One region of the Priestia sp. TRM10 genome, then DNA from elsewhere that is predicted to be linked to it. Evidence: predicted binding sites of a transcription regulator. Region 1 holds the regulator's gene; the other holds the start of a gene.
The links. Region 1 encodes LexA, which represses DNA repair genes until DNA is damaged. Its sites were predicted from a motif close to CGAACATATGTTCG; they were not measured.

Region 1 (7,939 bases):
GTTCAAATTCCCCCATATTCATGCCTCCTGTTTTTTAGAAACTCTCATTAAAGTATAAAAAGCATTGTTAGAAAATACAACAGAAGTTATTTGTGTTCCTATTAATATATGTTCTAAAAGATTAATTGGTATAAAAAAAGACTCACATTGTGAAAATGTGAGTCTTCCTTCATTTAATCAAGAAACTCTTGTAGAGCTTTTTTATTTTCTTCTTTATCAATACTTAACACAGCTCCAACGTCTTCACGGGCATTTTCAAATGTACCGTCAAGAGGGAGGCGAAGTGTTTTAACTTCCTTAGTGCTTCCTGTAGCAAAGTCTTTTCCAAGGAGTAGAAGTGTTTTTTGATCAATGTTTGTATCAACATACGGATCTGTAAGACCGAGCAATTTTGGAAGTTTGAAGACACTGCCAATGCTTGCGGCTTCTTTTTTCAGTTTTGTTAGCACTTCTTGCTGACGTTGAACACGTCCAAAATCACTTAAACTATCGTGACGGAAGCGAACATAGCCCAGAAGTTTATCACCATGTAATGTTTGTTTTCCTTCATGAAGGGTCATACCAATACCAGAAGACATTTCTTCTTCAACGGTTACGGTAATACCGTCTGGAGCAATCGCGTCCACGACTTTTGGGAAGCCTTGAAAGTCTACGACAGCATAGTAATTAATATCAACACCGAAGTTTTCTTCAATTGTTTTACGTAAAAGCTCAGGTCCTCCAAAAGCAAAGGCAGAATTTAATTTTTGTTTTCCGTGTCCTGGAACGTCAACATACATGTCTCTCATAAGGGAAACGATTTTAGGTTGTTTTGCGTCTTGATCATAGTGTGCAATAAGGATAGAATCTGTACGAGCGTGATCTTCACCTCGTGAATCACTTCCAAGCAAAAGGACATTCATTTTTCCGTCGTTAGGAAGTGAGCCATTAAAGTCATCATAAAGCTCTCCGTCTTTTGCGAAACTTCCATCTTGAGCTTCAGAGAGTCCTATTTTATATTGAATAAAGCTATAAATTCCTCCAGCGACGACTACAAGAAGGATGAGCGCTAGAATAATGCGGCCCCATCTTGGTCGACGTCTTCTTTTTCTATTTCTTGTTCTTTCGGTTCTTTCCAATGTGCTTTTCACCACTTTCTCTATCATGATGCCAGTAGCATTTGTACTCTTAAGCAAACATTGTATCAAACTTTTCTTTGTTTGGCATCTCAGAAGAGAAAGAGCGTAATCAGATTTCTTGCGCGCATTCTTTCTGCTAGTGTATATTAGGATATACTTTATAGGAAAGGAGAGGGGAAAATGAATCGTTATTTATTTCAATACGAAGTGCTTTCGCTAAAGAAAGAAGGAGAATTTAGCGTTGTTGCGCAAAGTGAAGAAGAGGCAGCATCTCAAATTCTAGAGCGCGTGGCAGATATTGAGTTCACAGATGAAGATGATGTGAAGATTGGCAAATTGATCAAAGTTATTGAAGCAAAAGATCATTATTACGAGTGCGAAGGTTGTACATGATCACTACATAGCGTAAAAAATCCCTCTTTAAATAAGTAAGAGGGATTTTTTACGCCTTCTAATGAATCGAGCGATATACGCCAATAACTTTTCCTAAAATTGAAACATTGTTCAAAATAATAGGAGCCATTGTGGCGTTTTCAGGTTGTAAACGAATATAGTTTTCTTCTTTAAAGAAACGTTTTACTGTTGCTTCATTTTCTTCTGTCATAGCAACAACAATATCGCCGTTGCTTGCTGTTTGTTGTTGTCTCACAATTACCATATCGCCATTTAGAATTCCAGCTTCAATCATACTATCTCCAACAATTTCAAGCATAAATACGTGCTCATCAGGAGCCACATATTTATCAGGTAACGGAAAATATTCTTCAATGTTCTCTATAGCTGTAATAGGCTGTCCTGCTGTTACTTTACCAATAACCGGAACATTAATAACATTATTTTTTTGAACATCGTTTGTTTGATCTAAGTCCAGAATCTCGATTGCACGCGGTTTTGTAGGGTCACGTCGAATTAATCCTTTGCTTTCAAGGCGAGCTAAGTGCCCGTGAACCGTTGAGCTTGATGCAAGTCCGACTGCTTCACCAATTTCGCGTACTGACGGGGGATATCCTTTAAGTTTTACACATTCTTTTATATGACTCAAAATCTGTTGCTGTCTCTTCGATAACTTTGTCATTGGGATTCACCTCAAATCTAGCTCAATCTTACTAGGATTATAACATGGTTTTTTCATAGATACAAACATAAGTTCGAAAAAAATCCGTTGACAATAAAAGAATGAAAGAGATAAAATAAGAACATATATTCCGAACATACATTCTTAAAGGTGGGAGAAAGATGAAAACGAGGACTAATTCACTTACATACTATGTCACATTTTTTGCAGGACTTGCACTTTTTTCATTTATTATATTAAACGTGTCAAAAGAGCCAGAGCTTGATCAATATGCGATTGTTACCGTTAAAGCAGGTGACACGCTTTGGGGATTAGCGAACGAGTATCAAGGGAATCATCAGCTTTCAACCGTTGATTTTATAGATTGGGTCGAGAAGCAGAACAATATAGAGAAGAAAGACCTCAAAGAAGGCGAAGAAATTTATATTCCAGTTTTAAAAGAAAAACTAAACAATGCGCTTGTTGCTAAAACACAGTAATAGATTCTTGCTGTTTTCTTTTCTTTCATGAAATAATAGATTAAAAACACTGTGTAGGGGCGAAATATGAGAGCGATTATTTATTGTCGGGTAAGCACGGAAAAAGAAAGTCAAACAACATCATTAATAAGGCAAAGAGAAGAGTTAGAAGAGCTTGCTAAAAAGCACGGTTTTGAAATTATAAAAGTTATTGAAGAGCGTCATAGTGGATATGACGTTGAACGTGATGGAATTATTGAAGCACTCACTCTTTTTCAAGAAGGAAAAGGAGATGTGCTTCTTGTACAGGATGATACAAGACTTGGACGTGGCAACAGTAAAGTAGCGCTTATGCATGAGCTGAAAAAAGCGGGTGCTAAAGTTTATACGTTGAATGAACAAGGTGAGCTTTATTTATCTGAAAGTGACACAATGGTTTTAAATATTTTAGCTGCTGTTGAAGAATATCAGCGCCAAATTGTTCGCTTTAAAATTAAGCGGGGAATGAAGAGAGCTGTAGAAAACGGATATAAACCTGAACTAAACTTAAAAAATAGAACAAGCGGTGGACGAGATAAAAAAGAAGTTCCTATTGAAGACATTATAAGACTTCGAGCTAAAAAGCTGACGTTTTATGATATTGCTTTAACGCTAAGAGGATTAGGGTATGATGTTAGCAAAGCAACAGTTCACCGTCGCTATCAGGAACATATGAAAGAACAAGAAGAGAATGAAAAAATGGACATTGAAATAGAATAAGGTAACTTACTTGCTAATTTACCCTCTCTTTTGTACGATATGTACATAAACGAGAACTTTTTATAAGGAGAATACAATGTTATCAAAAGATAAAATTGCTCGAATTAATGAGCTTGCAAACAAATCAAAAACAGAAGGTTTAACAGAAAAAGAAGCTTCTGAACAAAAAAATTTACGACAAGAATATTTACAAACTTTTCGTAAATCAATGACCAATTCTTTACATTCGGTCAAAATTGTCGATCCAGAAGGCAATGATGTTACACCGAAAAAGCTAAAAGAGAGTCAAAAACGTAACAAATTAAATTAATGGGTTATCATAAAAAGGTTAGAGGAGAAATAGTGCTATACTCTGGCCTTTTTGTGTATTTTATGAGTGAAAACAGCGTTAATGAGAAATGATATAATTGCTATTGAATTGTTGTACAAATCAAGGCAATATTAGTATGATAGAGTTATTATTAGATTTTTGTTAGCAGAAAGGAAGGAAAGAAAATGTCACAACGTATTGAAGATTTATCAGTCACTACTATTCGCACACTTTCTATTGATGCAATTGAGAAAGCAAACTCAGGACACCCTGGAATGCCGATGGGCGCAGCTCCAATGGCATATGCTTTATGGACAAAATTTATGAATCATAATCCGAAAAACCCTGAATGGTTTAACCGCGATCGTTTCGTGTTATCAGCAGGTCACGGATCAATGCTTCTGTATAGCCTTCTACACCTTTCAGGCTATGATCTATCAATGGACGAAATCAAAAACTTCCGTCAATGGGGAAGTAAAACGCCTGGACATCCAGAATACCGTCATACAGCTGGTGTTGAAGCAACAACAGGTCCACTAGGACAAGGTATCGCAATGGCTGTAGGTATGGCTATGGGTGAAAGACATTTAGCAGCAACTTACAACAAAGAGAACTTTGACATCGTAAACCACTATACATATTCGATTTGTGGAGACGGAGACCTTATGGAAGGGGTTGCAAGCGAAGCTGCTTCACTTGCTGCACACTTACAACTTGGTCGTCTTATTGTTCTTTATGATTCTAATGACATCTCATTAGATGGTGAACTTGATCGTTCATTCTCTGAAAACGTAGAAGATCGTTTCAAAGCATATGGATGGCAAGTTATCCGTGTTGAAGACGGAAACAACATTGAAGAAATTAATGCGGCGATTGAAGAAGCACAAAAAGATACAAAACGTCCAACATTAATTGAAGTGAAAACAGTAATTGGTTATGGTTCTCCAAACAAGTCTGGTACATCAGGTGTTCACGGTGCACCACTTGGTGAAGACGAAATGAAGCTAACAAAAGAAGCTTATCGCTGGACATTTGAACAAGATTTCCATGTGCCTGATGAAGTGTACGAGCATTTTGAAAGTACAATTGTTCAAAAAGGACAAGAAAGCGAAGAAAAATGGAACAAGCTTTTTGCAGAATACAAAGAGCAGTATGGCGAGCTTGCTGAGCAGTTTGAAAAAGCTTTAAAAGGCGAAGTAGACGTAGACTGGAACAGCATTTTACCAAGCTTTGAAGCTGGTAAGGAAGTTGCAACACGTGCATCTTCAGGAGACGTGCTAAACGCGATTGCTGAAAACATTCCATCTTTCTTCGGCGGCTCTGCTGATTTAGCTGGTTCAAACAAAACAACAATTAAAAATTCTGGTGACTTTACAGCAGAAGACTACAGCGGACGTAATATTTGGTTCGGTGTTCGTGAATTTGCAATGGGAGCAGCTTTAAATGGTTTAGCTTTACATGGCGGTTTAAAACCATTTGGCGGTACGTTCTTCGTATTCTCTGACTACCTTCGTCCAGCAATTCGTCTTTCAGCTTTAATGGGAACACCTGTAACATACGTGTTCACACATGATAGCATTGCTGTTGGTGAAGATGGTCCAACACATGAGCCTGTTGAACAACTTGCATCATTCCGTGCAATGCCTCATCTTTCTGTATTGCGTCCAGCAGATGCAATGGAAGTTGGAGCAGCATGGCGCTTAGCAATTGAATCTACTGATCAACCAACAATGCTTGTGCTTACTCGTCAAGGTTTGCCAACGCTTGATATTACGCACGAAGAAGCATACGAAGGTGTTTCAAAAGGTGCTTACGTTGTTTCTCCTGCACAAAAAGAAACAGCAGATGCGCTTTTACTTGCGTCAGGTTCTGAAGTAGGTTTAGCTATGAAAGCACAAGAAGAGCTTAAAAAAGACAATATCGATGTTGCAGTTGTTAGCATTCCGTCATTTGATCGTTTTGAAGCTCAATCAGCTGACTATAAAGAAAGCGTACTTCCAAGCGCTGTAACAAAACGTCTTGGCATTGAAATGGGATCTTCATTCGGCTGGCATAAATATGTAGGCGGAGAAGGCGAAGTTCTAGCAATTGACGGTTTCGGTGCTTCTGGCCCAGGAGAAAAAGTATTAGAAGAATACGGCTTCTCTCCTGAAAATGTTGTAGCTCGCGTGAAAAATTTATTAAACGCATAAAATCTACAGTAATGAAAAAAAGACTGTCGTTATGACAGTCTTTTTTTCAATTCGACAAAACAAGTGCTTCTCCTCGTCAGCGATAGACAAGCCTTTTTTCTTTTTCCCTTTATAATAATAGGAAAAGACGCAAAGGGGAGAACGAGCGTTGAGAACTTATGAACTCTATTCAATTAAAGAGCCGTTTTGGACTCACTACGGGGCGAGACCAGAAATGATTGGCGGTCTTTTAAAGGAATATAAACATAAAGAGCATGTTTATTATAAAGAAATTGAAAAACAAGTACGCTATATTACAAACCTTGTGCCGGTTTTAGAAGTGCGCGAATATTTGCGAGATGGGTTTGAGGGGCTTCCTCGCTTTCGGGTATTTATGAGAGGATCACTTCTTGTATGTCAACAAAACGGAAGTGAAGCTGCTCTTTGCATGAATGATCATCTTATGATTTTACATGCAAACGGCCCGTATAAAATAGAGCATCTTGTGTTAAAACTGTTAGCAACGTATGATTCTCGCTATTTTATTACAAATTCTGAAAACGGACACTACAATTGGTTGAAAAGTCCTGTTGAGGACCAAAGAAAATTTGGGTAAAATAGAGAAATTGTAGATGAAGTGTTGTATAATAAAACGTGTTTTAGTACACTGTAATGTAGACAACATGAAGGAGGAAATATAACTATGTGGGTACCCATTCTAGTTGGTGTTCTAGCATTACTTGTTGGAATAGCACTAGGATTTTTCATTGCTCGTAAATATATGATGAGCTACTTAAAGAAAAATCCACCAATTAATGAGCAAATGCTCAAAATGATGATGATGCAAATGGGCATGAAGCCGTCGCAAAAGAAAATTAACCAAATGATGAAAGCTATGAACAGTCAAATTGACAAGTAATTTGTCTTCATCTTTACAAAGGACAAGCATTTGGTTTGTTTCTCGATTGTGAAAGCTACCATAATAGCGGAATCCGTCTGAAAATCACTTTTTCTATTGTACAGTATCACAATAGAGAGGGTGGTTTTTTTATGTTAAAATCTTTGGATATATATGGTATTATAAGGGTGATTGGATATTTTTAACTCGGGTATGTAAAGGGGGAAGTAGATGGGAAGCTTTGCTATCGGAGATGCTATTTATCAACTATTGATGATGCTTCTTCTTCTTGCCATTGTAGGCTTTATCATACAGTTCACCTTAAAGATGATAAAGCAACAAAAAAAGAAACAGCAACATTTAGCACGATTGGAACAGAAAATAGACCAATTGTCTGAGAAAGTTGACCGAAAAATGTAAGTCTAAAAAGAAACATCCATTCTCTCCTATATTCTTCTTTTTTTGAAAACCTTTGAATGGAACAAGGAGAAAGAAGGAGAGAGAACGAAACATAACATAAAAGATACCTGTCTCACTTTGTTTAGAGAGTAAGGCATATGAAAGATTGAAACTAAAACTGGAGGAATGGAAAAGAGTGAACACGTTTAAATTTCCGCTACCTTACTTTGTTTTATTTATCATTTTCACTTTCATTACTTATGTTACGTTTGATTGGGGGATTTTTGTCGTTATTGGAGTGCTCCCACTTCTTGCTGTTTTACTTGCTGTCCTTTGCCATGAGCTTGGTCATTTCTTATTTTGTAAAGCAAATGGTTATACATTTGAACGTTTTGTAATTGGTCCTCTTGTTGTATCTAAACAGAGGGATAAATTTCAAGTGACAGAGAACAAGAGCTGGGTTAACTGGGGTCAAGTTGTGATGATGCCAGAGATAGCTGAATATGAAAAAATGAGAAAGAGATATATAGGTTATTTTTTGTCAGGAAGTATGCTTAATGTTCTCGTCTTTATCGGGGCCTTTGTAGCTTTCTTCATAAACGGCTCTTTCTTCTCTATCCTTCTTGGCCTTTCTAATCTTGTTGTAGCTGTTATATCGCTTACACCAGCAACATATCATAAAGAGTATTCTGATGGGTATAGTCTTACTCTTTTATTTAAAAATGACAATACGAGTCGCCTCTACGCGAAT
Region 2 (7,939 bases), on a different contig from region 1:
GATGATTGTTTCTTGCACCATGTTTGTATCCTGATATTCATCAACAAGAACTTCATGGAACTGTGAAGCATACTGTTTAGCAATTGCTGAACGCTCAATTTCCCCATCTCTTTCTTCTGTTAAAATAGCAAGACAATAATGTTCAAGGTCGCCAAAATCAACGAGCCCTTTCTCACGTTTTTTAAGACTATAACGTTTGCTAAATTCCTTTACGAGCTCTGTTAATACTTCAATAACAGGCTTCATATCTATCATATCGTCTATATAAGCTGTTAGTGGTCGAGAAAATAACTCAGACTGCAGCTTCTCTAGCTTTTCTTTTGCTGTTTTGCGAATATCGCTACTCTGATCCACAAGGTTTTGATCATATTCACCTTTTTTGCATGGTTTCAAGCGTGAAAAGGTTAGATTTCTCATTGCTTCATGCGCTTCTTCAAAAGATAAAGCTGCCCCGCTTTGAATTTTTTGAAGCTGTTCAAGATCTTCCTCAAAATTTATACTTCGTGGTGCCGGTCCATCTGGTTTCTTTGTTAAGGCTAATCCTTGATTCAATAAATCTTCAACACTATGAAGCTGTTTCCTTACTTCATTCATTAAAAAAGGCATAAATGATAAATCACTAATTCTCGTATTTTCGTTTACTTTATACTGTAAAAGCAGTTCATCTAAAAACATTGCCGGTGACGGAGTTGATTGAGAAAACTCATACATTTTTCGGACAATCTCTTGAATTTCAGCATCACTTCGATCACTCGTATAACGATCAACAACATCTAAAAATTGAAGATTATCTTCACGGCTGTAATAGTCCTCAAAAAGTTCCTGAAGTGCTTCATCACGTAGAAGTTCTGCCTCTGTATCATCTGCGATTCGAAAGCCAGGATCAATATCAATCTTATAGTAATAATTACGAATAACGTTCAAACAGAACGAATGAAGAGTTGAAATGGAAGCCTTGTTTAATAAATTCAGCTGACGGCGAAGATGGAGTGAAGATGGAGCATTTTTTAGCTCTTTCTCCAATGCTTCTCCAATTCGATGTTTCATTTCTGCTGCAGATGCATTTGTAAAAGTTACAACTAGAAGTTGATCAACGTCAATAGGCGATCTCTCGTCTATCAATTTTCCAATGATACGCTCAACTAGAACAGCTGTTTTTCCAGAACCAGCAGCTGCTGCCACAAGCGTATCTTGACCAGTAGCAACGATAGCTTTCCACTGGTCATCTGTCCACTGACTGTTTGCTGGCTTCTCTCTTAGATCCGTCATTTTGTTTCACCTTCTTCTTTCATACGTTCTAACACAATTTTATCTTGCTCTTTCTTAAGCTCTCGGTAGCTATTTTCTTCAAATGCTTGGTCAAACTGACAAACAGATTTGTAAGAACAAAAATCACACGGCGTACGATCTTTTAATTTGTACGGAGAGATATCGATTTTTCCTTCTGTAATACTTGTTCCAGAAGCTTCAAAGTGTTGACGAATATAATTCCGAATTGTCTCAAATTCTTGTTCACTTGCAACAGAAGAATTTGAATAAAAACCGCCCGTCTTCTTCAAGCCTGCTGATACAATTTTTGAATGCCCTGATTCAAGCGTCGTGTCCATTAATTTAATAGACTCCTCTTCACCAAGAAGAAGGCCTTTCATCTTGAACTTTTTGAATAGCTCATCTTCAATTTCATCTTCTTTAAGAAGTTTTGTACTGTTCACAAATGGATTGTGTACATGGAAATAAAGGACACCTGCTGGCAATGCTTCTTTACCAAGCCATTTCGCAGCATTTGTGATAACAACATCTAGATAAGCAAGCATTTGAAGAGAAAGGCCATAATAAACTTCAACTAAGTCAATGTCTCTGTCGCTTGATTTATAGTCAATAATCCGAAGAAGAAGGCCTTTTGAACTCATCGCTTTGTCGACCCTGTCAATTCGGCCAACAAGCTCCATCTTTGTGCCATTTGGCAATGTAATCGGAAGAGATGGTAACGTTTCTTTCGGACCAAAGGCAAGCTCAAGCCCTATCGGTGCAAATCCGCTTGCTTTTGCATGATCACTTAAAATAATGGTTGCTCGCTCTACTGTTTGCTGAAGTTTTCGTTTTAAGTACCGATGACGATGCGAACTTAATAGAATCTCATTTTGCAAATTTAAGGAAAGCTCGTCAACGCTAAATACGGCAAGCTCATGACATTCCTGCCTTGTAAGCTCACTCCACTCTTTTCCTTCATGCTGTAATCTCTCTGAGATCAACTTCAACGCACCATGAAACAGTTCACCGATATCAGGGGCATTGAGTTTAAAAACACGTCGTTCTTTTAATTTTAGCCCATGCGCCGCAAAGTGAGAGTATGGACATGCATTGAATTTTTCCATACGTGAAACGCTCGTTTTAATTTTTTGGCCATAAAGTTTTTTAGTAATCCCTTTTGAAAGCACTTTAGCTTCATTTTTATAGAATAAACTGCTCAAAACTTGGCGACTGTATAAACGATAATTTTCATCTTTTATAAAATAATTATAAACATCCCACCATATTGGACTAATCGGGTAGCCATTCCTCCATGCTTGCAGTTGATATGCTAAGTTTGCAAGGGATGTATAGGGACTCTGAATATAAGCAAGCTGAGCCTCTTCAGGAAGCTCTGCTGGATTCGCTGCAAGCCACTCTTCCTTTAAAAGTGGGAACATTTCACGCAAATGATTGATAACCCTTGATGGAAGCAACGTTTTCCCTTCTTCGTTCGCAAGAGGATAGCTAATGTATAGGCGTTCTTTTGGTAAAACAAAAGCAAGATAAATTAGGAAATCTTCATCGAAAAGCTGATCCCTTGTACTCGGAGCAAGAGAAGCACCTATCCGCTGTAAGTTTTCACGCTCAGTATCTGATAAAAGGCTGTCTTCTACGGGAAGAGCTGGAATAACCCCGTCATTTGCTCCAATAACAAAAACAGCTTTTATATTTGTTAAACGAGAACGCTCAAAGTTCGCTACCATCACTTGGTCAATTGCTTGAGGAACAAGCGCAAATTTCAGGCTATCAAATCCCGTATCTAAAATAGAGCTAAAGAGTGTAAAAGATAGCTTTTGTTCTCCCATCATTTCTACAAATTGATCAAGTAAGTGAATAACGGCTTTCCATACTTGATGATGTTCATCAGCACGCTGTAAGTCTCCATTTTCATTTGCTTCTTCTCTAAGCTTCTCCATCTTTTCAGGGATATTCAAAGAAAGAAGAAACTCATAGATTGCTTTTCCATATTCGAAACCTGTTTTTGCTTTCTTTAAACTTTTTTGCAATGAATGGATAGGATGAACAACAATGCCTCTTAATTCATTTAATTTTTGTTCTATCTCTCTTTCTTCGTCTGTTTGTCCTGTTTTTACATCTTCAAGGGAACGATAACGTCTATAGGTCCATTTTTCCTCACTTGTCCACCTAGAACCTTGAATACCATAAGAGAGTACATAGTTCTCAAGCTTGTCCATCTCTTCTCTTATCTCATTAAGAGAGATGTCGAGTGGAAAAAGCAGATCTGTTTTAATTGCTCTAAAAATAGGTTCGTACCGCCATGAACCTCCTGCTATCTCAAGGCTTGAACGCAACAATTCGATAAGCGGATGATGGGCCATTGCTCGTTTTTGGTCAATAAAGTGCGGAATGTCATAGTCTTGAAAAAGCGCTCTTATCGTGTCTTCGTATTCATTCGGATTACGAACAATAACCGCCATATCTCGATACCTGTACGTTCCTTGTGAAACAATCTTACGTATCTCTCGTGCAACACCTTCTATTTCAGCTCGCCTATTTGCGCTTGGAAAAAGCTTAATATCGTCTACTTCTTGCTCGAAAGTTGGGACAGGGCGATGCTCAAAAAATTGTTCAAGATGACGAAGCGATGAAGAATTATTGTATCTTGCTCCACCTTTTAAAACGAGGGGATCCATAATTTCAATGCTTTCTTCATCTGCTCCGTTTTTTAGTGTTTGATATGTTTCAGCTGTTGTTCTAAAGAGATAAGAGTTTTCCTTTTCTCCTGTTAAACAAATCTTCACATCTTTAGCTTCCTTCATTAAAGAAAATAGAATGTTAAGCTCTTGAGGAGTAAAAGTATAAAAGCCATCAACATAAACAGTTGCATTTTTCACATAAGAAGAGTAAGGAAGTTTTTCTGTTAAAAGTTGTAAATAATCTTCCGAATCTACGTATTTTGTGAACAAGTATTCTTCAAAGCTCTTATAAATGACAAGCAAGTCTTGAAGTTTCTCGCTTAGTGCCCCTTCGTCCTCTTTTGTTTCCTGGACTAATTCTGTTAATGCTTCTGGTTCTAAGCAATATCTTTTAAGTTCAATAATCATACTTTCAAGCTTATCTACAAACCCTTGCTTCTCAGCAGCATTTTTAAAAATAGACAGCTCATCTCTCTTTTCTTCGATAATCCGACGAAGCAACATATGAATTCCTGTATCATCAAGGTGTAAACGAGTCATGCCTCCTACTTCTTGTAATACTTTCCATGAGAGACGTGTAAAACTTAATACTTGCGCTCTAATCATTCCAGCTAATCCTTTAGTTGAAATAAGATTGTAATCTGATTGAAACGTCATTTGTTCCGGAACTAAGTAAATAATAGGATCTCCAAGTGGATCTGAACGGAGCTCTGAACGAATTTGATCCAAACAGTACGATGTTTTTCCACTTCCAGACCGACCAATTATAAATTGAAGTGCCATTGTTCTCCTCCTATCTTCATCTAAGCTGATTATGTAATTTGTAACCGGCTCTTTTTCTTTATTATAACATCGAAGCCATTACAAAACATCCGTTCGGTTTTTGCTAATGAATGAATTTTTTTCTTTAGCAATTTCTTCTGTTTTCATTTTAAAACAAAAAAAAGTGCCTTAAAAAAGGCACTTCCTCAACCAAAATTCTTCAATTCTACTACATCATAATCCCACCATCAACGTGCAGGGCTGTTCCGTGAACATATCTTGCTTCATCAGAAGCAAGATAAAGATACGCATTTGCAATGTCTTCAGGTTTTCCAAGCTCTTGCGCTGGAATTGTTTTCACAAGATTATTAATGACCTTTTCGGGCATGCTCTTGACCATATTTGTTGCGATAAATCCAGGCACAACAGCATTCACGTTAATTCCTTTTCGAGCAAGTTCTTTTGCCCATGTTTTGGTCATTCCAACAACAGCTGCTTTTGATGCAGCGTAGTTTGTTTGCCCAATGTTTCCATATACCCCTGATACAGATGAAGTGCTAATGATTTTTCCTTTTCCTTTTTCAATCATGTAAGGCACAACAGCTTGAGTACAATGGAAAACACCTGTTAAGTTCACATCAATAACTTTTTGAAAATTTTCCACAGACATCTTTGTTAACATAGCGTCTCTTGTAATACCTGCATTATTAATCAAAATGTCCACTGTTCCAAACTTGTCGACTACGTTTTTTACCATGGAGTCTACGGAATCACGGTTTGCGACGTCTACTTTAAAAAACTCGACAGTACCGCCTTTTCCTCGAAGTGCTTCAACACTCTCCTGCCCAATTTTTTCATCAAAATCAGCGAGTGCTACCTTTGCTCCTTCTTCCATAAAACGCTTGGCTGCTTCAAATCCTAACCCACTTGCTGCTCCTGTAATGATCGCTACTTTGTTTTCTAATCTCATTCTTATTCACCCCTCTTTTTCATTTAGAAAGTGATTCATTTCATGGAGAACTTGATCAAGTGCATCGACAAGTGGAGAATGTCCACACTTATTTAATTCCACATATGTGCCAAATTCACCTAGGTCAACAGCAATTTCCCTTGTCATTTTTTGTGTGATGACATAATCCTTGTCTCCATAAAGGATTAAAACAGGTATTCGAATGTTTTGAACTTCATTACTTCCTTCCTTAAGCCCGTTATGATCGTTACTTAAATTGAAGGAATTTAAGCTATAATAAACGTCTGCTAAATTGCGCTGTGTTGTCATATCTTCTAAATAGGATTGATATCGTTCTTCTTTCGGTTTCTCATATACATAAACAAGCGAATCCCATACAGCTCGGAGAAAGGGATAGTTTTTCGTCTCATAAGCTGTTACCACTGGAGCAATCCGATTATCTCCCTCAACTTCTTCTCTAGTTGAAAGACGGTGATTTACATTAGGCCTTCCTAACTCGTCCATCTCGTAAAGTGGATATCCTCGAGTCGAGACAGATGATATTAAAATAAGATGATGACAGTCATCTGGATAAAGTGCCGCATACTGCAAACAAACTCCTCCACCAAGTGACCACCCAAGAAGTGCAAAATCTTTTAGATGAATTTGATCAACAAAAAGTTTTACATCTTCCGCAAAGTCACGCATAGCTTCAACTCGTGTATTATAAGTGGATTCACCAAACCCTCTTAGATCAAGCGCGTAAATCTTATATTTCTCATCCGCTTTTTCTAAAAAGGTATCAAAATGCTTCGATGATGTCATATTTCCATGGATGAGTAATAAAGGAACCGATCCTCCTTCCCGCTCTCGGTATCCTAATGTTTCTCCATTCGAAAGCGTTGTCTTTTTCAGTAGCACTTTCTTCATAAGCATCCCCCTATATTCCCATATAGTTAATAGGTTTATACTTTTATTTACCCTTTCCCTCGCCATTTGAACTAGTTTTAATAGCTAAAGCTTCATTTTTTCTGCAGAAGACCTTCTACTTTTACATTATTCAATATTCTTCCTTTTCATGATTGCAAGATTAATTTAATTTATTTTTCAAACAAAAAAGAACTGTCATAGGACAGTTCCTTCAATGCTTAATATTTTACAAGTATTTTATCCTCTTTCTCGCTTTCGTTGCTTATAGCCTGTTTTTGTATTTAGATGAATTTCAATCCGCTTTCCTACAATCCATAGTATGACGATAACAGCAAGTACAATAACTGTTTTAAGAGGCTCTCTAAAAAATGATCCGATATCTTCTCCAATATAGCTTATCGCAAAAATCATAACCATTTTTCCCGCCATAACGGCTAAGGCAAACTGAGCCATACTAACGCGAGATAGCCCTGCAACGACATTGATGGCTGCTGAAGGAGTAAAAGGAAAGCATAGCATAATAAACAAAGGACCAAAGCCGTGACGCTCGAGCCAATCCATGACACGGCGCACTTGCTGATGGCGATGTAGAAAATTGAAAATGCGTCGCTGTCCATATTTCCTGACAAGTAAGAACACGCAAAGCGCTCCTCCTACTGCTCCAAGCCATGATATAAGAAACCCTAGCCACAGCCCAAATGCCGCAGAGTTAGCTACAACAAAAACAAACAGCGGCAAGATTGGAATAAAAGCTTCAAGGAAGGGTAGCAAAATACCAGGTAAAAGACCAAATGACTGATACTTATTAAGCAAGTCCAAAATGTTCTCTAGTGTAAAAAAATGCTCTACTTCATTCAATGCCCAAGCTTCCTCCATCTCTTCTTAACTTTCATCCTTGTTCTTATTTTATCCCATTATAGATTTTCTTGTACAGTTTGTCCTCTTTTAAGAATATAAGCCTGTTTTAATTCTTTTTTAATGGGGTAAAGATTATCAAAATAAAAGGCTTGGTTGCTCTGTTACAGTACAGAACAAATAAATTTTTTTAAAATTATAAATTCTAGTTGTATTTTCGCTTTTTCGTTTATATACTAAAAAAAAGGCGCAGGGGTGATTCTCATTAAAAACGAAAATTCTTACACTGAGATGATGAAGTCGCTAGCCCATTCACGGAGAAACAGAAAGGACGAAAACCTGTTACAGATGTACATTCAAATGGTTATTGATGATTCCCTTTTCAAACGCAAAAAAGAGATTTTGGAAACAGAGATTAATAACGCTTTAGACACAGGTGATCAGCAAACGTTCCACAAGTTAGCCGAGAAATATGCAGCCCTTATGAAAAGCA

Region 2: a site for LexA is predicted at 4,816-4,829, ahead of addB (helicase-exonuclease AddAB subunit AddB). Genes of this name have one in related genera too.

Annotation. Positions count from the first base shown of each region.
Region 1 is NZ_JBJZOT010000015.1:490,613-498,551, reverse strand. Features, by position in the region: gene ACK3CR_RS19295 (Gfo/Idh/MocA family protein) at 1-16, opposite strand, end outside; gene ACK3CR_RS19290 (LCP family protein) at 174-1,145, opposite strand; gene ACK3CR_RS19285 (hypothetical protein) at 1,299-1,511, shown strand; gene lexA (transcriptional repressor LexA) at 1,570-2,193, opposite strand; gene yneA (cell division suppressor protein YneA) at 2,355-2,672, shown strand; gene ACK3CR_RS19270 (YneB family resolvase-like protein) at 2,739-3,410, shown strand; gene ACK3CR_RS19265 (DUF896 domain-containing protein) at 3,487-3,720, shown strand; gene tkt (transketolase) at 3,906-5,912, shown strand; gene sirA (sporulation inhibitor of replication protein SirA) at 6,061-6,507, shown strand; gene ACK3CR_RS19250 (YneF family protein) at 6,589-6,810, shown strand; gene ACK3CR_RS19245 (DUF4083 family protein) at 7,021-7,209, shown strand; gene ACK3CR_RS19240 (site-2 protease family protein) at 7,385-7,939, shown strand, end outside.
Region 2 is NZ_JBJZOT010000007.1:111,147-119,085, reverse strand. Features, by position in the region: gene addA (helicase-exonuclease AddAB subunit AddA) at 1-1,269, opposite strand, end outside; gene addB (helicase-exonuclease AddAB subunit AddB) at 1,266-4,733, opposite strand; gene fabG (3-oxoacyl-ACP reductase FabG) at 4,942-5,682, opposite strand; gene phaZ (intracellular short-chain-length polyhydroxyalkanoate depolymerase) at 5,689-6,591, opposite strand; gene ACK3CR_RS05735 (TVP38/TMEM64 family protein) at 6,829-7,467, opposite strand; gene ACK3CR_RS05730 (IDEAL domain-containing protein) at 7,795-7,939, shown strand, end outside.